Linked DNA regions of Longispora fulva. The protein of the gene in region 1 interacts with the protein of each later gene in a pairwise test. Links are inferred from orthologs where the notes say so. Each region holds a gene or a part of one and is shown in the gene's direction. Other genes may lie near its edges. The genes, in order: IW245_RS31260 and rlmB.

Region 1 (8,917 bases):
CCGCCAGCTTCTCCACGATGCCTCCTGATCGCTGCCGCCGTGTTCCAGAGTAGTCGGGCGGGGGCTTTCCGGGGGAGGGTGCGAGCGGTTGAGTCGCAGGTCACCCTTACGGTCAAATCGGGTTAATTTATGCGAGGGTCCTGTGAATCCGCTCCCATCGGCGCGCACGGGTGCTCCTCGATACGTCATACTGGCAGCCGTGCGCGGCCCCCATGGCGCGTTCGGAAACTCCGGGTGCGGCGGCTCGTTTTGACCAATGCGGAGCCCGCCCGATATCATCAGCGACTGTTGTGCGACAGTTGCAAGGCGGACCCCCACGGGTACGCTTGTCGCCTATGCGCCGCCGCCGGGTCTCACGCCGGGCCAGCGGTACCCAGGCCCTAGACCCACGACGAGACAAGGTAGACCTGTGCGTACGTACAGCCCGAAGCCGGGTGAGATCGAGCGTCAGTGGCACATCATCGATGCAGCTGACGTCGTGCTTGGCCGTTTGGCGACCCACGCCGCCACTCTGCTGCGCGGCAAGCACAAGCCGACTTTCGCGCCGCACGTCGACACCGGCGACTTCGTGATCGTCATCAACGCAGGCAAGGTTGCCCTGACGGGCAACAAGCGGGCGACCAAGGTCGCCTACCGCCACTCGGGTTACCCGGGCGGTCTGCGCAAGACCTCCTACGAGGAGCTGCTGACGAAGCGCCCCGACCGGGCCGTCGAGCTCGCCGTCAAGGGCATGCTCCCGCACAACAAGCTCGGTGCGAAGCAGATCAAGAAGCTCAAGGTCTACGCGGGCGACGTGCACCCGCACGCCTCGCAGCAGCCCGTGCCTTTCGAGATTAAGCAGATCGCGCAGTGACCGAAGGAAGCAGCATGACCGAGAGCGTCGACACCGTGCTCGAAGCGGTTGTCCCGGAAGCCGTTGTCGCTGAGGCCGTTGTGGCCGAGGCCGTCGTGTCCGTGCCGAAGGCCGCCCCGCGTGGCGACCGCCCGGTGCAGACCGTGGGCCGCCGCAAGCAGGCGATCGTCCGCGTCCGCCTGGTGCCGGGCACCGGCAAGGTGACCTGCAACGGCCGCGCTCTGGAGGAGTACTTCCCGAGCAAGGTCTCCCAGCAGCTCGTCAAGGAGCCGCTGGTGATCACCGAGCGTCTCGAGAGCTTCGACGTGATCGCCAACCTCAAGGGCGGCGGCATCACCGGTCAGGCCGGCGCGCTGCGTCTCGGCATCGCCCGGGCCCTGATCGAGGTCGAGCCCGACGACCGTCCGGCCCTGAAGAAGGCCGGCTTCCTGACCCGTGACGCCCGCGTCACCGAGTCGAAGAAGTACGGTCTGAAGAAGGCCCGTAAGGCTCCGCAGTACTCGAAGCGCTAAATCTTTCTCACCACGGCCGGGCCGCCTTTTCCAAGGTTGCCCGGCCGTGGCATTTGTGTACCAGGGGAGATGTCTATGGGACGGCTGTTCGGCACCGACGGGGTTCGCGGTCTGGCCAATGCCAGCCTCACGCCCGACCTGGCTCTGCGGCTGGGCGCGTCCGCCGCGCACATCCTGAGCCAACGGGACCGGACCCATCCGCCGGTGGCGATCGTCGGCCGTGACCCCCGGGCGAGCGGGGAGATGCTGGAGGCCGCCGTCGTGGCCGGCCTGACCAGCGCCGGTGCGACCGTGGTGCGGGTCGGCGTGCTGCCGACCCCGGCCGTGGCGTTCCTGGTGGGCCAGACCCGTGCGGACCTGGGCGTGATGATCTCCGCCTCGCACAACCCGATGCCGGACAACGGGATCAAGTTCTTCGCCGCCGGCGGCCACAAGCTCGCCGACGAGCTCGAAGACGCCATCGAGGCGCACCTCGAGGAGGACTGGGTCCGGCCTACGGGTGCGAACGTGGGGCGGGTGCACGACCTGCTCGACGGGGCCGAGGCGTACATCACGCACCTGGCCGGGTCCGTGCCCGTGTCGTTGGAGGGCCTCAAGGTCGTCATCGACTGCGCGAACGGGGCGGCGTTCGAGGTGGCCCCGGAGGCGTACCGGCGGGCCGGTGCCGAGGTGATCGTCATCCACGGCGAACCCGACGGGCTGAACATCAACGAGGACTGCGGGTCGACGCACCTGGCGGACCTGCAGGCCGCCGTCCTGGAGCACGGCGCGCACGCCGGGGTCGGCCTCGACGGCGACGCCGACCGCTGCCTGGCCGTGGACGCGGACGGCACCGTGGTCGACGGCGACCAGCTGATGGCGATCATGGCGCTGTCGATGCGCGACGCCGGCACCCTGGTCAAGGACACCCTGGTCGCGACAGTGATGAGCAACCTCGGGCTGCGGATCGCGATGCGCGAGCACGGCATCACGCTGCTGGAGACCAAGGTCGGCGACCGGTACGTGCTGGAGGAGCTGCGCAACAGCGGACTGTCCCTCGGCGGCGAGCAGAGCGGACACGTGATCGTGCCGGAGTACGCGACGACGGGTGACGGGTCGCTGACCCTGCTGCAGGTGCTGGCCAGGATGGCCTCGACGGGCCGGACGCTGGCCGACCTGGCCTCGGTCGTGACGCCGCTGCCGCAGGTCCTGATCAACGTGCCGGTGGCCGACCGGGCCGCCGCCGCCGTGCACGCGGACGTGCTGGCCGCCGTGGCGGTGGCGGAGGGCGAGCTGGGCGAGTCCGGCCGGGTGCTGCTGCGCCCGTCGGGTACCGAGCAGCTGGTCCGGGTCATGGTCGAGGCGCCCAGCGCCGAGGTGGCCGGCGAGGTCGCCGAGCGGATCGCCGCCCTGGTGCGGACGTCCAGCCCGGTCTGACCCGCTGTCGGGGGCTCCGAGAACCGGCCGGTGCCGGGGCAGGTGCCACTCGTAACCGCATAGTCCTTCAGACGTCGCTCCTTCCGGGAGCGGCGTCTGTTTTGTCTCGCCAGACGGTTTCAGCCGCCTTAGCGAATGAGCAGATGAATGATGGGGATATCTGATGATCCTCGGGCGCGGAGGTGGCCGGAGTGGCTCCATTTCAATCACATGCTCTGCGCAAAGGTGCACCATTCGAGCATGCATTTTGCTTGAAACTCGGCTAGGCTTCCGGGCATGTGTGGCATCGTCGGTTATGTAGGGGGCCGTTCGGCCCTGGGTATCGTGGTGGACGGCCTGCGACGGCTGGAGTACCGGGGTTATGACTCCGCCGGCGTCGCGATCATCGAGGGCGACGTCCTCCGGTCCGTCAAGAAGGCCGGCAAGCTGGCCAACCTGGAGAAGGAGCTCGGCGAGGTCGAGCTGACCGGCTCCACCGGCATCGGGCACACCCGCTGGGCCACCCACGGCGGGCCCACCGACCGCAACGCGCACCCGCACCTGTCGACCGACGCCCGGGTCGCCGTCATCCACAACGGCATCATCGAGAACTTCGCCCACCTGCGCGCCGAGCTGACCGCCGCCGGGATCGAGTTCGCCTCCGACACCGACTCCGAGGTCGTCGCGCACCTGCTCCAGGCCGCGCTGGCCGATGGCGCCACGGACCTGACCCACGCGATGCGGACCGTCGTCGCCCGGCTGGAGGGCGCGTTCACGCTGCTCGCGGTGCGGGCCGAGGAGCCCGGCGTCGTCGTCGGGGCCCGGCGCAACTCGCCGCTCGTCGTCGGCCGGGGCGTCGGGGAGAACTTCCTGGCTTCCGACGTGTCGGCGTTCATCGAGCACACCCGCGACGCCGTCGAGCTGGGCCAGGACCAGGTCGTCACGATCACGGCCGACTCGATCGAGATCACCGACTTCGACGGTGCGGCCTCCACGGGCACCGACTTCCACGTCGACTGGGACGCCAGCGCCGCCGAGAAGGGCGGCTACGACTGGTTCATGCTCAAGGAGATCGACGAGCAGCCGCACGCGCTCGCCGACACGCTCCGGGGCCGGCTGACCGACTCGGGCGAGATCATGCTCGACGAGGTCCGGCTCACCGACCAGGACCTGCGCGACGTGGACAAGATCTTCATCGTGGCCTGCGGGACGTCGTTCAACACGGGGCTGGTCGCGAAGTACGCGATCGAGCACTGGACCCGGATTCCGTGCGAGGTGGAGCTGGCCAGCGAGTTCCGGTACCGCGACCCCGTCCTCGACCGGTCCACGCTGGTGATCGTGATCTCCCAGTCCGGCGAGACCATGGACACGATCATGGCGCTGCGGCACGCGAAGGGCCAGAAGGCCCGGGTGCTGGCCATCTGCAACACAAATGGGTCGACCATCCCGCGCGAGTCCGACGCCGTGCTCTACACCCGGGGCGGGCCCGAGGTGGCCGTCGCGTCCACCAAGGCGTTCCTCACCCAGCTCGCCGCGTGCTACCTGGTCGGGCTGCACCTGGCCCAGGTCCGCGGGGTCAAGTACGCCGACGAGGTCGGGGCCGTGCTCGCCGAGCTGCAGGCCACCCCCGACAAGGTCGCGCGGCTGCTCAGCGAGATGACCCCGGTCCGCCAGCTCGCCCGGGACCTGTCCGCCGCGCCGACCGTGCTGTTCATCGGCCGGCACGTGGGCTACCCGGTGGCGCTGGAGGGCGCGCTGAAGCTGAAGGAGCTCGCGTACATCCACGCCGAGGGCTTCGCGGCCGGCGAACTCAAGCACGGCCCGATCGCCCTGATCGACGAGGGCACCCCGGTGATCTGCGTCGTGCCGTCGCCCCGCGGCCGGAGCATCCTCCGCGACAAGATCGTGTCGAACATCCAGGAGGTCCGCGCCCGCGGCGCGCGGACGATCGTCATCGCGGAGGAGGGGGACCTCGACGTCGCCCAGTTCGCCGACGACCTGATCTACGTGCCGGCCACGCCGACCCTGCTCGCGCCACTGATGACCGCGGTGCCGATGCAGGTCCTCGCCGCCGAGATCGCCGCCACCCGGGGGCACGACGTCGACCAGCCCCGGAACCTGGCCAAGTCGGTCACCGTCGAGTAGCACGCGCTGATCGGGGCCCCGCACGCGTGACGTGTGCGGGGCCCCGTCGTGTGCGGCCCGGGCGTTCGGTCGGCAGGTCAAGAACGAAGAAACTTCAGACGGTTACGCCGCGCACCTGGGCCGGCGCGCATCGGCACTTCCGCGAGGCCTCCCAGCCCGGCCAGGGCGGGGTGCTGGGCCGGTCAGGCCGGGTCGGTGGAGGGGGCCGGGCGGGGCGGTTTCAGCCAGGCCTCCGAACCGGCCGCGTGCGGCGCCCCGATCCACGCCACCAGCGCCTCGATGAACGGCGTGAAGTCCCGCCGGCTCCGCTTGAACGTCCGACTGCTCGTGTACAGCAGCCGGGTCCTGGGCGCCCCCGTCTCCTCGGCCCGCGCGTGCAGCCGCCGGAAGTCCTTCACGTTCTCCGTGACGATGCACCGGTCGTGGGCGACCGCGTACAGATACACCTCGTCGTCGGGGAGGGACCGCAGCTCCGGGTGCTCGGCGATCGCGATGGCGTCGTGGTGCAGGGCGCGCAGGGCCCGCGCGACGGCCGGGGAGTGCATCTCGTCGAGGAGGATCTTCACGCGAGCAGCCGCTGCTCGGCCTCCCAGGCTGCCTGGGCCGCTGCGGACTCTGCGTCTGCCTGGGCGATCTCCGCGTCGATCTCCGCGGTGTGGTCCGCGTAGTACCGGATGGCTGTTCTGATCTGGGGTTGCTGCAGCGACAGGATCTCCGCGGTGGCCGTGACGGCGGCCGGGCCGCGCTCGTCGACCTCGCGGAGGACCTGGATGACCTCCCAGACGTCGGGGCCGGCGACGAGGGCCGCGCGCCGCCCGCTGGGGCCGTCCTTGAACACGATGCCCGGGTGTTCGGCGAGCCGGAGCCCCTCGTCGACGAGCCGTTGGACCAGCCCGGACACGCTCGCACCGGGGGTGCCGGCGGCGCGGCGGCGCAGTCGGGTGAGGAGCTGGTCCTCAAAACGCACAGAGAGAGGCGTGGACATGCACTACACCGTAGCGCGTTCACTACATCGCTGACCACCCTGGGCGGCGTGAGTGAAGGTCCCACCAGATGGCGCGGGGGCCACACCGGCCCCTCCCGCGACGAGGCGGAAGCAATAGGGTGAACGGCATGATTGTCGGGGTTGGGATAGACGTCGTCCTGGTCGAGCGGTTCACCGCCGCGCTGCACCGCACACCCCTGCTCGCTGAGCGGCTGTTCACCGAGTCCGAGCGGCTCACCTCCTCCGGCAATCCGCGGGCCCCGGAGTCCCTCGCCGTCCGGTTCGCCGCCAAGGAGGCTGTGGCCAAGGCGCTCGGCGCGCCGAGCGGGCTGATGTGGCACGACTGCGAGATCGTCACCGATCCCGACGGCCGGCCCTGGCTGACCGTGTCGGGGACCGTCGCGGCGGCGGCCACGGCGCGCGGGGTCGCCCGCTGGCACCTGTCCCTGTCGCACGACGGGGGGATCGCGTCGGCGATGGTGGTCGCGGAAGGGGAGCTGTGACCGGCCGGGGTGGTGGGTCGACAGGGGCGGGGCGGTCCCGTGCCCTGGGCCTGCGGCCCGGGGTTTCCGCCGGCTGCGGCGGTGCGGCGTGAGGGGCGTCTGGGGGGTCGCCGAGGTGCGGGCCGCCGAGGCCCCGTTGCTGGCCGCCGGGGTGCCGTTGATGGCCCGGGCCGCCGCCGGCCTCGCCCGCCGCTGCGCCGGGATGCTGCCGCGGGTGTACGGGGCGCGGGTCCTCCTCCTCGTCGGCTCCGGCGACAACGGCGGCGACGCGCTGTTCGCCGGCGCGCTGCTGGCCCGGCGGGGTGCGCAGGTGTCGGCGCTGCTGCTGGGCTCCCCGCTGCCGACGGGCGCTGGCGGTGCTGGGGTGGTGGGTGTGCGGGTGCATGAGGCCGGCCTGGCGGCGTTCCGGGCGGCCGGCGGCCGGGTGGTGACCTCCCCCGGCCGGCCCGACCTGGTTGTGGACGGGATCGTCGGGATCGGCGCGTCCGGCCCGTTGCGGGTCGAGCTGCCGGAGCTGCCGGACGTGCCGGTGGTGGCCGTCGACCTGCCGAGCGGGGTGGACGCCGACACCGGGCACGTGCCCGGCCGGGCGCTGCGCGCGGACGTGACCGTGACCTTCGGGGGCCTGAAGCCGGGCCTGGTGGTCGGCGAGGGCGCGCGGTACGTGGGGCAGGTCGAGGTGGTGGACATCGGGCTGACCCTGCCGCCGACCGACCTCAATATCGCGGACATGGCGGATATCTGCGCCCACTGGCCCCGGTCGCGCAGCTACGACGACAAGTACACCAGGGGCGTGGTGGGCGTGGCCGCCGGTTCGCGGCGGTACCCGGGGGCCGGCGTCCTCGCCGTCGCCGGTGCGTCGGCCGGCCCGACCGGCTACATCCGGTACGCGGGGGCAGGGGCGCACGCCGTCCGCGACCGGCACCCGCACGTCGTGGTCACCGACCGGGTGTCCGACGCCGGCCGGGTGCAGGCGTGGGTGGTCGGCCCCGGGCTGAGCCTGGACTCGCCGGCCCAGGCGGACCTGCGCACGGCGATCGCGGAGCGGGTGCCGATGTGCCTCGACGCCGACGCGCTGACCCTGGTCTCGACCCACCCGGACTGGCTCGCCGGCCGGGAGGAGCCGCTGGTGCTGACCCCGCACGACGGGGAGTACGAGCGGCTGGCCGGTGCCCCGCCCGGCCCCGACCGGGTGGCCGCCGCGCGGGGCCTGGCGAAGGCGATGGACGCCACGGTGCTGCTCAAGGGCCCCCGGACCGTCATCGCGGCCCCGGACGGCACGGCGTTCGTCAACCCGACCGGCACCCGGGCCCTGGCCACGGCAGGTACGGGCGACGTCCTGGCCGGGCTGCTGGGTTCGCTGCTGGCCGGCGGGGTGGAGCCGACATGGGCGGCGGTGTGCGCGGCGTACGTGCACGGACTCGCCGGGCAACACGCCGCGCGCGGCGGCCCGGTGACGGCGTCCGACGTGGCCGGCGCGCTCCGGGAAGTGGTCGCCGAGGTGCTCAGCTACGGTTAACGGCATGTGGCAGGCCGAGGCGAGCATCGAGTTGGGCGCGATCCGGGCCAACGTGGCGCGGGTGTGCTCCGGCACGTCGGCGGAGGTCATGGCGGTCGTGAAGGCCGACGGGTACGGGCACGGGGCCGTCCCGGTGGCCCGCGCGGCCCTGGAGGCCGGCGCGACCCGGCTGGGCGTCGCCACCCTGTCCGAGGCCCTGGAGCTGCGCGACGCCGGGATCACGGCCCCGGTCCTGGCCTGGCTGCTGGCCCCCGGTCAGCCCCGGGAGCAGGCCGTCGCCGCCGACGTCGAGCTGTCGGCGGCCTCTCTGACGGAGCTGGCCGAGGTGGCCGCCGGGGCCGTGACGGTCGGCCGGACCGCCCGCCTGCACCTGAAGGTCGACACCGGGCTGGGCCGGGGCGGCGCGCAGCCCCGCGACTGGCTGGAGCTGGTCGAGGCGGCGGCGAAGGCCGAGGCCACCGGGTTCGTCGAGGTCGTGGGCGTGTGGAGCCACTTCGCGTGCTCGGATGAACCCGAGCACCCGGCGAATGATTCCCAGCTCGAACGGTTCGCCTGGGCACTGGACGTCGCGGCCACCGCCGGCCTGCGCCCCACCCAGCGGCACATCGCCAACTCGGCGGCGATCCTGACCCGGCCGGACGCGCACTACGACGTGGTCCGCCTGGGCGTCGCGATGTACGGGCTGACCCCGATCGCCGGCCGGGACTTCGGCCTGCGCCCCGCGATGACCGTGCGGGCCAGGGTCGCGCTCACCAAGCGGGTACCGGCCGGCCACGGGGTGTCCTACGGCCTGACCTACACCGCGCCGGCGGAGACGACGCTGGCGCTGGTACCCCTCGGATATTTCGACGGGTTGCCCCGGGCCGCGTCCAACGTCGGTCCGGTGCAGCTCGGCGGGGTCCGGCGCACGATCGCCGGCCGGGTGGCGATGGACCAGTTCGTGCTCGACTGTGGCGACGACGACGTGCACGCCGGGGACATCGCGGTCCTGTTCGGACCGGGCGA
Region 2 (12,937 bases), 960 kb from region 1 along the record:
GAAGCCGGTGCTGACGCTCGGGCGACGGTAGATCCCTTTCTCGGTACGAGGCCAGCTCTGGTTCGGGGCTGGCCTCGTCCGTTCCGGAGCGGCTGGCTGGCTTCGGCCTTCGCCTGGGCGTGCGGGGGCGGATGGCCTCGATCGTCGGGTGCGCTGACGTCCGCCGCCCGGGTCTGCGTCCGTGAAGTACGGCGCCGTTGTACGGGACGCCGGACGTGTAGACCCGCTCGGGGAACGGTTGCCGGCGCGCGGTCCACACCCCAGACCCGCATCGAAGAGCGCCGAGCCGGGGTCTGACACTGTGCTGCCCCGTTTCAGCCCCACACCTGCACGGCTCCACCACATCTGTTGGCTACGGTCCGGAATATGCCTCTGACGTTTCCGTCGCACGCCGCCATCGTCGTGCCGCTGAAGATCTGGCGGCCCCGCTGGTTCGACGGCGTGGCACTGGTGCTCGGGTCGACCGCCCCGGACCTGCCCTACTCCGCCGTCGGGGTGCTGCCGTACACGCCTTCGGCGCACAACGTCTGGGGGGTACTCCTCTGGTGCCTCCCCGCCACGCTCCTCGGCTGCCGGCTCATCCGCTGGGCGGCCCCGGCCGTCGCGGCGCGTCTCCCGGGCTGGGGACGCGACTACGGCGTCCTCGGCCGGGTCCGCCACCCCTGGTACGTGACGGCCTCCTCCGCGCTGCTCGGCGCGGTGAGTCACCTGTTCTGGGACGGCTTCACCCACGATCCCGCCGGGCACGGCTGGGCGACCCGGGAGCTGTCGCCGCTGACGGTCGAGGTGGCGGGAGGGTACCCCCTGTGGTGGTTCCTCCAGCAGGGCTCCACAGTGCTCGGCGCGCTCGCGACGGCCTGGCTGGTGGTCCTGATCGGCCGGCGCGGGCTGCTGCGGGCGTGGCATGGCGACCCGGACCCGGCGCCGGCCGAGGCCGGGCGGTTCTGGGGCGTGGCGCTGGGCGTCACCGCCACGCTGGCGGCGGTCAGCTTTCTGCTGCCGGCCGCGTGGTTCACCGCCGTGATCGGGGTTCGGCTCCTGGAGTCCGCGGGGCTGGGACTGTTGGCCGGAGCGTGGGCCGTCCGTACTCCCGACGGCTCACGGACATGAGGAAGGGGCCCGCGGGACGCGGACCCCTTCCGTTGCGTTCGCCGGTCGGCTAGTTCGCGGCGAACCGGATCCGGCGGCGACGGGCCAGCACGAAGCCGACCGCTCCGAGCCCGACCAGGGTCGCGCCGCCTGCGGCGATGCCGATCGCGGCGGTGCCGGTGACCGGGAGGGCCGCGGTCGTCGGGTTGAGCACGATATCAGCCTTGTCGTTGGCCGGGTTGGCGTCGACCCGGTCGCTCTGCTCGTAGACCGAGGTGAACGACTGGACGCTGCCCTTGGCATCGTCCTTGACCTGGTCGATCCGGAACCCGAACTGCTGCAGCTCCTGCTCGCCGGCCTTGAGGATGTCGGAGACGGCGTAGCAGCTGTACTCCTTGGCGCCCGGCTTGCCGCCGTAGACCCACCCGCCGTCGGCGTCCTTGTAGGAGCAGCTCTTCGGCACCTCGACCGCGGTGCTGCCCGCCGGGACGACGACCTTGAACCGGAAGATCGAGTCGCCGGACCGGTTGAACTCCCGCGTGGCCGGCCCGTTGTTACGCGCACCGACCTTGACCCGCACGACGTCGCCGACCTTGCCGGTGCCGCTGGCGCCCACCCCGGCGAGGTCGACGGTGTTGTTGCCGCCGAGCTTGACCATGAAGCTGGTCCAGTTGTCGTTCGGGTCGGTGTCGGACTGCGGAGCGGCCTTGGTCGAGTTCGGCTTCTCGACGAGTTCGAGCTTGTCGCCGGAACCGGAGGTGAGGCCGCCGTAGCCGTAGTTGGACTGCTGGGCGGCCCAGTCGGCGGGCGTGAGCCACTGCACCTCGGCGGCCACCAGGCGCGGCGCCTCGAGGTCGGCGGGCAGCTTGTACGCGTACGGCTGCGCGAGCGCGTAGGTGCGACCGGGCGCGAGCGCGTTCGGGAACGTGCACGCCGCGATGGTGGTGTACTGCGGGGAGTACGCGCAGTTCGAGTACCGCTTCGCCGGCTGGAAGGCGCGGTCGCCCATCAGCAGCAGCACCACGCCGTTCGCGGTGGTCTCGCCGCTGTTCGTGACCCCGTACGCCGCGCTGGTCGTCTCGCCCGGCTTGACGCCGTCGAGTTCGATGTTGGGGCTCGCGGTGAGGTTGACGCCCTGCGCGATGGTGACCGTGCTGGTGGCCGGCTTCCCGGTGACGCCGGGCGAGGTGATGGTGGTGGTCACCTGCCCGGTCGCGCCGACCTTCGCGCCGGGATCGGCGGTGTAGGTGCCCAGCTCCCAGCTCATGCCCGACGCGTACACCTTCTCGGGCTGGGTGCGGGTGCAGGTGATGACGGTGCCGGCGGCCACGCACTCGGTGCGGAAGTCGGAGAGCTTCAGGCTCGCGACGCCGGCCAGGCCGGAGGTGTCGATCTTGATGACGTAGCCGCTCAGCTCGACCTCGGCGGTGGGCCGCAGGACCAGGTCGGCGCGGCGGCCGGCGGGGCCGGGCGTCAACGTGACGCTGTCGACGCTCGCCTTGACCTCGACGGCGGGGGCGGCGGACGCGGGGAGACTCGCGCCGGCGACGACCGTCGCGGCGATGCCCAGGCCGGCGAGAAGCCGCCGCGCATTGGGATGCATGTGAAGCTCCTGAAAGATGAGGGATGACGAGGCGGGAACCTACCAGCTCGGGTGCGTCCCCGCTGTCCCTCCGGTCGCGACGAAGCCCACCGGCGAACCGGGAGATCATGGCGGCGGCCGGGCGGCGGGCGGGGCAGGATGGCAGGTATGGAGTACCGCATCGAGCACGACACGATGGGCGAGGTCCGGGTCCCGGCTGACGCGCGGTGGGGTGCGCAGACCCAGCGGGCCGTGGAGAACTTCCCGATCTCCGGCGTGCGGATCGACCCCGCGCACGTCGAGGCCCTGGCCATGATCAAATCGGCGGCGGCCCGGACCAACCCGGACCTGTCCCCGGATCTGGCCAAGGCGATCGCCGAGGCCGCTGACGAGGTCGCGGCGGGCGCGCACCCGGACGAGTTCCCGATCGACGTGTACCAGACCGGGTCCGGCACCTCGACCAACATGAACGTCAACGAGGTGATCGCCGCCCTGGCCAGCGAGCGGCTGGGCCGGCCGGTGCACCCGAACGACCATGTGAACGCCGCCCAGTCCTCCAACGACGTCTTCCCGTCGGCCCTGCACATCGCCGCCACCCGGGCGGTGGTGCGCGACCTGGTGCCGGCGCTGGAGCACCTCGCGGGGGTGCTGGGGGCGAAGGCGCAGGAGTGGCGCGACGTCGTCAAGGCCGGCAGGACCCATCTGATGGACGCGACGCCGGTGACCCTGGGCCAGGAGTTCGGCGGGTACGCGGCGCAGGTCCGCCATGGCGTCGAGCGGCTCTGGGGCACCCTGCCCCGGGTCGGCGAGCTGCCGCTGGGCGGTACGGCGGTGGGGACGGGCATCAACACCCCGGCGGGGTTCGCTGCCCGGGTGATCGCGTTGCTGGCCACGGAGACCGGGCTGCCGCTGACCGAGGCGCGGGACCACTTCGAGGCGCAGGGCGCGCGCGACGCGCTGGTCGAGCTGTCCGGCCAGCTGCGCACGATCGCCGTCGGGCTCTACAAGATCGCGAACGACGTGCGCTGGATGGGCTCCGGTCCGCGCGCCGGCCTCGGCGAGCTGCACGTCCCGGACCTGCAGCCGGGTTCCTCGATCATGCCGGGGAAGGTGAACCCGGTGCTGTGCGAGGCGGTGCGCCAGGTCGCCGCGCAGGTGCTCGGCAACGACGCGGCGATCGCGTTCGCCGGCTCGCAGGGCGACTTCGAGCTCAACGTGATGCTGCCCGTGCTGTCCCGCAACCTGCTGGAGTCGATCCGGCTGCTCGCGAACGTGTCCCGGTTGTTCGCCGACGGCTGCGTGGCCGGCCTGGCGGCGAACGTGGACCGGATGCGCGAGTACGCCGAGGGCTCCCCGGCGATCGTCACCCCGTTGAACCGCTACCTCGGGTACGCGGAGGGGGCCGCCGTCGCGAAGGAGGCCCTGGCGACCCGGCGGAGCATCCGGGAGGTGGTGATCGGGCGCGGGCACGTGGCGAAGGGCACGCTGACCGAGGCGCAGTTGGACGAGGCGCTGGACCTGCTGGGGATGGCCCGGCCACACGGCCACTGACGGCGCGCTCCATGGCAACCGACGATACATATCATGCATGTGCATAAATTGCAGGTGCATCATATGCGCGCACGGGTGGCCCGCCGACTCCGCCTGAGCGCGATCTTCACGCACTCGGGCACCTCTGGCCACCCAAGTGCATGAAGGTCACGCGGAGTCATCCTGCTCGCCGCGTGCCCGTCGGACCGGTGCGTGCCCGGGGAGGTGTCGCCGTACCCGTCTGGTCAGGCCGCTGAGAGTGCCACGGTGAGTTCGGCGGCGGCAGTGAGGACCAACGGTCCGACGAAGGCCTCGTCGAGTGGGCCGAGTGCCACCACGCCCACACTGGCCTCCAGCCCGGGGACCCCGAGCACCGGGGCCGCCAGGCCGTGCGCGCCTGCCTGGAGTTCGCCCACCGAGCCGACCAGGCCGGGCTCGGCGCGCAGGATGGCCCGACCGGCGGCGCCCTGGTCGAGGGGGTGCCGGGAGCCGGCCCGGTAGGCGACGTGGAACTGGGTCCAGCTGGGCTCGACCACGACCAGGGCCAGGGCCTCGCCGCCGTCGACGACGGTCAGGTGCGCGGTGGCGCCTGCGGCCTCGGCGAGCCGGCGCAGCGGCGCGAGGGCGGCGTCGGCGACCAGGGGCTGGGCCCGGCGGGCGAGTTGGAGCACGCCGAGGCCGAGCCGGAGTCGGCCGGCCGGGTCGCGGCGGAGCAGGGCGTGCGCGGTGAGCGGGCCGACGAGTCGGTAGATCACCGCGCGGCCGACGTCGAGGCGTTCGGCGGCCTCGGTGATGGTCAATCCGTCGGGGGTGTCCGCGACGAGCTTCAGCAGGCGGAGTCCCCGGTCGAGGGTCTGGGCGGTCTCTGTACTCAACGTCACTCCATCGGACCCTGGCCGCGTGGTCGCCCGCGCAGCTCACGTGCAGAGGATAAGCGCAGGCTCCGGTACCCTTTTGGGGTGACTCTCAGGCTGCATGACACCGCGACCCGCTCGGTGCGGGACTTTGTCCCGCGGGAACCTGGCAAGGTGGGGATCTACCTGTGTGGGATCACGGTTCAGGCAGGCCCGCACATCGGTCACATGCGTTCCGCGATCAACTATGACGTTCTCCGCCGCTGGCTGCTGCACCTCGGCTATGAGGTCCGGTTTGTCCGCAATATCACTGACATCGACGACAAGGTGCTCGCCAAGGCCCAGGAGGCCGGCGTGCCGTTCTGGCAGATCGCGTACGCGAACGAGCTGCTGGTCGGTCGGATGTACGACGCTGTGGGTGTGCTCCCCGCCACCGTCGAGCCGCGCGCGACCGGCCACATCCCGGAGATGTTCGCCCTGATCGAGCAGCTGATCGAGCGCGGCCACGCGTACGCGGCGGAAGGCAACGTCTACTTCGACGTGCGCTCGTGGGCCCCGTACGGCGAGCTGTCCGGGCAGCGGCCCGACGCGATGATGCCCACCGAGGGTGGCGCGTCCGACAAGCGCTCGCCCCTGGACTTCGCGCTCTGGAAGGGCGAGAAGCCCACTGAACCGGCCGACGCCTACTGGCCGTCGCCCTGGGGCCGGGGGCGCCCCGGCTGGCACATCGAGTGCTCCGCCATGACCTGGCGCTACCTGGGCGAGGAGTTCGACATCCACGGCGGCGGCCTGGACATCCAGTTCCCGCACCACGAGAACGAGGTCGCGCAGAGCAAGGCCGCCGGCTTCGGCTTCGCCCGGCACTGGGTGCACCACGCCCTGCTCAACCTGGGCGGCGAGAAGATGTCGAAGTCCGTGGGCAACGTCATCGACCTGGACGCGCTGATCGCCAAGGGCCTGCGCCCGATCGAGATCCGGTACTACATCGCCTCCCCGCACTACCGTTCCGTGATCGACTACACGGACGAGGCGATCCAGGAGTCCGCCGTCGCCTTCCGCCGGATCGAGGGCTTCGTCACCCGGGCCACCGAGCTGGTCGGCGAGGTCGAGCCCGGCGAGCTGGGCGCGGAGTTCGTCGCGGCCATGAACGACGACCTGAACACATCGAGGGCGCTCGCGGCCCTGCACGAGACGATCCGGCAGGGCAACTCGGCGCTCGCCGACGGCCACCACGCCGCCGCGCGACGGGCGCTGGCCAGCGTCCGGGCCATGCTCGGTATCCTGGGCATCGACCCACTGGATTCCCAGTGGCGAGTGGCCGGCAGCGACCAGCAGCTCAAGCCGGCAGTCGACTCTCTTGTCGCATTGGCGCTCGAGCAGCGCAACGCCGCCCGCGCCCGTAAGGACTTCCAGGCAGCCGACGCGGTCCGTGACCAGCTGAAGCGTGCCGGGATCATTGTCGAGGACACCCCGAACGGGCCTCGCTGGACGTTGGGGAGCTGACGATGGCAGGAAATTCACAGCGCAAGGGCGCGATTCAGCGCAAGGCGAAGAAGGGCGCGGCGGCCGGTAGCGGCGGCAAGCGGGGCGCACAGACCCTCAAGCCGCGCGGCAAGACGCTGCCCGCCGAGGAGCGGCCCTGGCACAAGGGCTACTCGGGCACCGAGCAGGTCCCGAGCAAGACCGCCTGGAAGCAGCACAAGGAGAAGAAGGCCGCGGCCGTCGAGGGCCGCGCGCCCAAGGTCGGCCAGCCCGGCTCGATCCAGACCACCCGCGGCGGCAAGGTCGCGCCCGGTACCCGGATCCGGCAGGCCTCCGGCCCCGCCCGGCCCGCCGGACCCCGGGTCGCCCCGGGTCGGCGCGCCAACACGCCCCGGGAGGCCCCGGAGCTGCTCGTCGGGCGTAACCCGGTCGTCGAGGCGCTCCGCGCGCACGTGCCGAGCACCGCGCTGTACGTGGCGCAGGGCATCGACATCGACGAGCGGATCACGGAGATCGTCCGGACCGCCGCCGACCGTGGCCTGGCGATCCTGGAGGTCACCCGGCGCGAGCTGGACCGGATGACCGGCGGGGTGCTGCACCAGGGCATCGGGCTGGCCGTGCCGCCGTACAACTACGAGGTGTTCGAGGACCTGCTGGGCGCGGCCCGCGACTCGGTGACCGCCCCGCTGCTCGTCGCGCTCGACGGGGTGACCGACCCGCGGAACCTGGGAGCTGTCGTCCGGTCGGCCGCGGCGTTCGGCGCGCACGGCGTGATCGTGCCCGAGCGGCGCGCCGCCGGCATGACGGCCACCGCGTGGCGCACGTCCGCCGGCGCGGCGGCCCGGCTGCCGATCGCCCAGGTGACCAACCTCACCCGGGCGCTGAAGGCGTGTCAGGAGGCCGGCTACATGGTCGTTGGGCTCGACGCCGACGGCGACGTGTCCCTGCACGACCTCGAGGCGGCCGTCGACCCGATCGTCGTCGTGGTCGGCTCTGAGGGCCGCGGCCTGTCCCGGCTGGTCGGCGAGGCCTGCGACCTGCTGGTCAGCATCCCGATGGCCGGTCAGGTCGAGTCGCTGAACGCCTCGGTCGCCGCGGCCGTGACGCTGTCGGAGATCGCGCGCCGGCGGGCGCTGGACGTCTGATCGAACGAGTGCGCGGCCATGGCCCCGGGAGGTAATCTCCCGGGGCCATGAGCTTCATCGACCTCGGTGAGATCACCGACGAGCCGGTCCGGGACCCGCCGCGCCGTCCGCTGGACCTGCGCCGGGTGCGCCGCGCGGTGCCGGCCGCGCTGCTCGCCGCGCTGACGTACGGCAACGACGGCTACCTGGCGTGCGTCGATTCCGTGGGCGGTCTGAGAGTCTGGACCTATGGGGTTCATTGACCTGGGCGAGATCACCGGCACGGACCCGGAGCCGGCCACCGCGTCGCTGTGGGAGCGGTGGCGTCGCCGGGCCATGGTGTTCGGCGTCGCGGCCGTCACGCTACTGGCCTGCGGGGCGGCCGAGACGGTCCGGGAGCCCCCGCTGCACGAGGTGTTCTCCGTGCCGTCCACGTCGCACGGCCGCAGCGACCAGCAGTTGGTGATCGACGGCGACACCCTGTTCCGGGTGTACCGCGAGGGTCCCACCACCTACCTGGCCCGCTACGACCTGGCCCACCATGGCCGGCTGGCGTGGCGGGTGCAGGTCGACGCCAGCGTGGTGGGCTCGCTGCTGTTGGAGGGCCGGTGGCTGCTCGTCCAGCGGTATCCGGGTGGGCCGCAGGGGGCTTCGGTCCTGACTCCCACGACGATGGTGTTCGACGCCGGTACCGGGGCCGCGCTGTGGTCCACCCCGGGTTTCCTGTTCGCGCGGCTCGGCGAGGACAAGGGACTGTTCAGCCAGGGCACCGTCCTGGTCGGGATCGACCTGGCCTCGGGTCGCGAGCTGTGGCGCCGGCCGCAGCCGGAGGGCGGGGCGGCCCTGGTCGGCGGGTCGACCCCGGTGGCGCCGTGGCGGATCGCGCTGACCGAGGGCAGTACCCTGCGGATCGTCGATCTGGAGACCGGCGCGGTGCTCCGCAGCCGTGAGGTCGGCGGGGATCAGGGCGGCGCGGAGCGGTTCGGCGGCCTGTTCGCCACGCCGGACGCGCTCGTGCTGCGCCGGGGCCCGATGTACGCCACCTACGACCCGGACACCCTCGAACAGCTGTGGACGTGGAGTGCCCCGACGGTCGCGTGGGCGATGCCGTGCGGCCGGTTGCTGTGCGAGATGACCGGCCCGGAGGTGGTGGCCGTGGACGTCCGGACCGGGGAGCGCCGCTGGTCCACGCCCGCCGAGGGCCTGTACATCGTCGGATCGATCCTGGGCGGCCCCCGTGCCGACGGGATCAGGCTGGTCGACGCCACGACCGGGCGCAAGCTCCTCGACCTGGGCCGGTGGGTGCCCCTGCCCGGCCCCAGAGGCCCGGCGGACCGGATCGCGGTGAGCGGGATCTTCGCGGGGGACGACTGGGTGGGCGTCGCCGACGTGCCGACCGGCCGGATCCGCTCGCTGGGGAACCTGCCGGGCGCGGGGGACGAACGATGCGTGGCCAGCGACAAGTACCTGGTATGCACGCTAATCAGCGAAAAGCTGACGGGATGGTCCTTCTAGGGGCACAATTATCCGTACCCAGGTAATTCCAGCAGGGGGCGTTCCACGGCCGTGGAACGCCCCCTGTGTTGCGTGCTTACGCGATCCGCAGCCCGGACTGGGCGTCGAACACGTGGTGGTGCGCGCCACGGGTCTTCACGTACACCGTGTCACCGAGCCGCGGGGCGCTCCGACCGTCCGTGCGGACCGTGAACCGCTCCTGCTTGCCGTCGACCTCGGCGTGCCCGTAGACGTAGGCGTCCGAGCCGAGCTCCTCCACCAGGTCCACGAGCACCGGCAGGCCGCCGTCGTGCGCGCCGACCAGGTCGACGTCCTCGGGGCGGAAGCCGATGGTCACGTGCCCGTTGTTGACCTTGGCGACCTGCTCGCGGCTGATCGGGATGATCATCGAGCCGAACTGGCCCCCGCCCTCGGTCAGCCGCACCGTCTTGATGTTCATGGCCGGCGAGCCGATGAAGCCGGCGACGAACACGTTGGCGGGCGCGTCGTACAGGTTGCGCGGGGTGTCCACCTGCTGGAGGACGCCGTCGAGCATGACGGCGACCCGGTGGCCCATGGTCATGGCCTCGACCTGGTCGTGCGTCACGTACACGGTGGTGATGTCGAGCTTCTTCTGCAGCGCCGCGATCTGCGAGCGGGTCTGGACCCGGAGCTTGGCGTCGAGGTTCGACAGCGGCTCATCCATGAGGAAGACCTGCGGCTCCCGCACGATGGCCCGGCCCATGGCGACCCGCTGGCGCTGACCGCCGGAGAGGGCCTTGGGCTTGCGGTCCAGGTACTCCTCGAGCTGCAGGAGCGCCGCCGCCTCCTTGACCCGCCGCTGGATCTCGTCCTTGGAGGTCTTACGGAGCTTGAGGGCGAACGCCATGTTCTCGTACACCGTCATGTGCGGGTACAGCGCGTAGTTCTGGAAGACCATCGCGATGTCGCGGGACTTCGGGGCGAGGTGCGTGACCTCGCGCTCGTCGATGAAGATGCCACCCTTGTCGACATCCTCGAGGCCGGCGAGCATCCGCAGGCTGGTCGACTTGCCGCAACCCGAGGGGCCCACGAGGACCAGGAACTCGCCGTCCCCGATCTCGAGGTTCAGGGAGTCGACGGCGGGGCGGGGGGTACCGGGGTAGATCCGAGTGGCGGACCTGTAACTGACTGTGGCCATGGTGCGACGAACCTTCCTTCCACCGGCAGGAACGTGCCGGACGATCCGAGTGAAAGTGCAGTGCCCAGTCACCATAGGTGCGGGGGAGACCGGTTGCCAACAGCTGACGGTATGATCCTCTGCAGCCGGTAGGCCGCTATGGCGCAATTGGTAGCGCACCCCACTTGTAATGGGAAGGTTTCGGGTTCGAGTCCCGATAGCGGCTCAAATCGCCCCAAACCCAGTCTTTTGGGTACGGGGTTCCCTCGTGTCCATCATCGTGTGCGCCACGCGAGCCAGGCGTCCTCGACGATCCGCCGGAGCCCTGACCTGGTCGGGGCCCAGTTGAGCCCGGCGGATGCCTTCTTGATGTCGCCGACCAGCAGTTGGGGCTCGGGTTTTGGCGGCATTTCTTCGACCGTGAAGTCCACGCCCGTGACCTCTTTCGTGACCCGCACGACCTCGGCCATGCTCGACCCGGTTCCACTGCCGATGTTGTACAGCCCGTGCTGCCCCGGCTTCGTCACTTCCAGCGCCAGCCTGAACGCCGTGGCGACGTCCAGGACGTGCACGAAGTCCCGGACCGCCGACCCGTTGCCGTTGAGGGTGACCCGGTCGGACTCCCCGGACGCGGCGCGCAGCGCGTTCGGAATGATCCTGGTTTTGTCGGTGTCCGGGACTCCGTCAACGGCTCCCGCCAAGTTGAACAGGCGCAGGCTCGTAGCGGCGAGGGCACCGGTTGCGCCCTGTGCCGCGACGAGCCGCTCGGCGGCCAGCTTCGACTCGGCGTACGGGCTTTCGGGGTGTGGCTCCATGTCTTCGGTGAGCGCGCCGGAGTGGATCGAGCCGTAGACGATGTTCGTGGAGGCGAACACGAAGCGGGGCTTCGTTGGGAGCTTCGCCGCCTCCAGGGCGAGCAACAGGTTCAGAGTGCCGCCCACGTTGACGTCGAAGTAGGCCAGTGGCTGGGCGAAGGACTCTCGGCCGTGGGCGAGGGCCGCGAGATGGCAGACGGCGTCGAACCGGCCCTCGGCCACGACCTCACGCATCCGGCCCCGGTCCCGGACGTCGCCGTGGACGAGTGTCGCGCCGCCAGGGAGTGTGAGGGTGGTTCGGGCCCGGCTGAGGACGGCGACCTGGTGCCCGGCTGCGAGGAGATCAAGGGTGACAGCCCGTCCGAGATACCCGAGCCCTCCAGTGACCAACACGTTCACGTGCGTTTCCTTTCGAGGATCGTCGAGCGGTGTTGCCATGCCAACTCCAGGCACCCTGCTGCCGCCGGCGCGAGACGGCCACTATTGAGCAGCTCATCGATGACATGACGGGTGAAAGGGAGTGCCGGTGTGGGATGAGCGGAGCCCGTCGTGACTACGGTGCCCTCGTCGTTCGCGTCGACCATGTCGGCGAAGAGGCGGTCGTAAACCTGTCCGTCATAGACGGCGACGGTCAGGATCTCACCCCAGAGCGTGAGCGCGTCGAGGGCGATGCCGAGGCAATAGACGCGGATTCCGCCCGCGTTTCTGGCTTGGGCGAAGGATGAGAGCGGCTCAGCTGCGTAGTCCGCTGGTTGTCCGTCGCCACCGTGCTCCGCGTTGCCCAGAAACTCCTCGCTGTACTCCCGCATGATGTTGCGCCAGAGATCGAAGTCCGAGTGCTGGGCGGTCGGCACGATGCTCGACGGCTGGAAGACTCCCGCCGGCATGATGTGCAGCGTGCCGCCCGCGATAGCCACTCGATTGGCGGCCCGACTGTGCAGGACGAAGGTCGCACCATCCCGGTCGACACGCAGAGTCAGCGTGTCCGTGGATGACGTTGTCGGACGCCGGGACAGATCGAAGGGATCAGCCAGTTCCCGGCGAAAGGGCAGCCCCCGCCAGCTCGTGGGCCGGAGATTATCGCTTCCTTCGACAACGTGCTGGGAGGCCATCTCGTGGGCGAGAGACTCCGCGACGTCGAATCCTTCGAAATAGGTGCTGGGGCCGAAAGTCAGCGCCGCAACCGGGTGGTCCCAGTTGACGTCCAGCAGACGCCATGCCAGGCGGTTCTCGAAGAGCCGTGGATGGTCCAGATCGCGCACAGCCTGGCTGTAGCGCTGATAGCGACGGCCAACGCCCACGAGCGGCCTTGCCCTCGAGTTCACTTCCTCGGTGCCATCAACCGGGGGCTGTCCCCGGTCTTCGTAGCCGATGCGGATCTCGTTGAGTTCTTTCGGAGCCGCGAGCAACCAGGACGGATGCGCGATGAGGCCAGTGCTGCCCAGCCGAAACTCCTGGTCATAGAGCAAGGCCGCCGCTCGGGCGATGTGCCCGCGGCGGAGGTTCAGCCGAGCACGGACAGCGCGCCAATCAGACTGGCTACGCGCCACCTGCGGCTCTGTTACGTGCTCCGCGAGGTGTGTGTCGAACCCGAAAGATGCGGTCTCACTGGTACCGGCGGCGGCGCCCCCTATGACCCGCGGCCTGGCGAGCCCGAGCTCTGCCAAGGACACGCCGAAGTGCTCCGCCAGCAGCTGTCTGTGGATACCGGACGGGTGGGTGATTCCCCGCTCCCAGCGGCTGACCTGATTCGCTGACACGGCGATTCCACGGCGTTGGATGGTGGCACCCAGTGCGTTGAGCGCGTC

The links.
Region 2: the proteins of IW245_RS31260 (region 1) and rlmB interact in binary tests that used the Escherichia coli proteins (3 or more experiments, as listed by UniProt). The link is inferred for Longispora fulva from one-to-one orthologs.

The regions. Positions count from the first base shown.
Region 1 is NZ_JADOUF010000001.1:6,797,648-6,806,564, forward strand. Bases 5,720-8,696 are described here. They hold IW245_RS31260 (NAD(P)H-hydrate dehydratase), read left to right. Parts: upstream 5,720-6,481; coding sequence 6,482-7,912; downstream 7,913-8,696. Other genes in these bases: IW245_RS31250 (hypothetical protein), read right to left, coding at 5,720-5,890; IW245_RS31255 (holo-ACP synthase), read left to right, coding at 6,019-6,393; alr (alanine racemase), read left to right, coding at 7,917-8,696. Also shown: IW245_RS31220 (hypothetical protein), read right to left, coding at 1-16; rplM (50S ribosomal protein L13), read left to right, coding at 410-853; rpsI (30S ribosomal protein S9), read left to right, coding at 868-1,365; glmM (phosphoglucosamine mutase), read left to right, coding at 1,441-2,781; glmS (glutamine--fructose-6-phosphate transaminase (isomerizing)), read left to right, coding at 3,058-4,905; IW245_RS31245 (DUF5615 family PIN-like protein), read right to left, coding at 5,088-5,471; more of IW245_RS31250, read right to left, coding at 5,468-5,719; more of alr, read left to right, coding at 8,697-8,917. UniProt on the Escherichia coli protein: Bifunctional enzyme that catalyzes the epimerization of the S- and R-forms of NAD(P)HX and the dehydration of the S-form of NAD(P)HX at the expense of ADP, which is converted to AMP.
Region 2 is NZ_JADOUF010000001.1:5,843,551-5,856,487, reverse strand. The notes cover bases 5,670-8,621. They hold rlmB (23S rRNA (guanosine(2251)-2'-O)-methyltransferase RlmB), read left to right. Parts: upstream 5,670-6,560; coding sequence 6,561-7,682; downstream 7,683-8,621. Other genes in these bases: IW245_RS26395 (outer membrane protein assembly factor BamB family protein), read left to right, coding at 7,911-8,621; IW245_RS26400 (hypothetical protein), read left to right, coding at 7,730-7,924; cysS (cysteine--tRNA ligase), read left to right, coding at 5,670-6,558. Also shown: IW245_RS26435 (fumarate hydratase), read left to right, coding at 1-31; IW245_RS26430 (DUF4184 family protein), read left to right, coding at 367-1,110; IW245_RS26425 (hypothetical protein), read right to left, coding at 1,160-2,692; IW245_RS26420 (class II fumarate hydratase), read left to right, coding at 2,840-4,222; IW245_RS26415 (IclR family transcriptional regulator), read right to left, coding at 4,447-5,076; more of cysS, read left to right, coding at 5,161-5,669; more of IW245_RS26395, read left to right, coding at 8,622-9,176; IW245_RS26390 (ABC transporter ATP-binding protein), read right to left, coding at 9,253-10,335; IW245_RS26380 (NAD-dependent epimerase/dehydratase family protein), read right to left, coding at 10,590-11,528; IW245_RS26375 (helix-turn-helix domain-containing protein), read right to left, coding at 11,525-12,937. UniProt on the Escherichia coli protein: Specifically methylates the ribose of guanosine 2251 in 23S rRNA.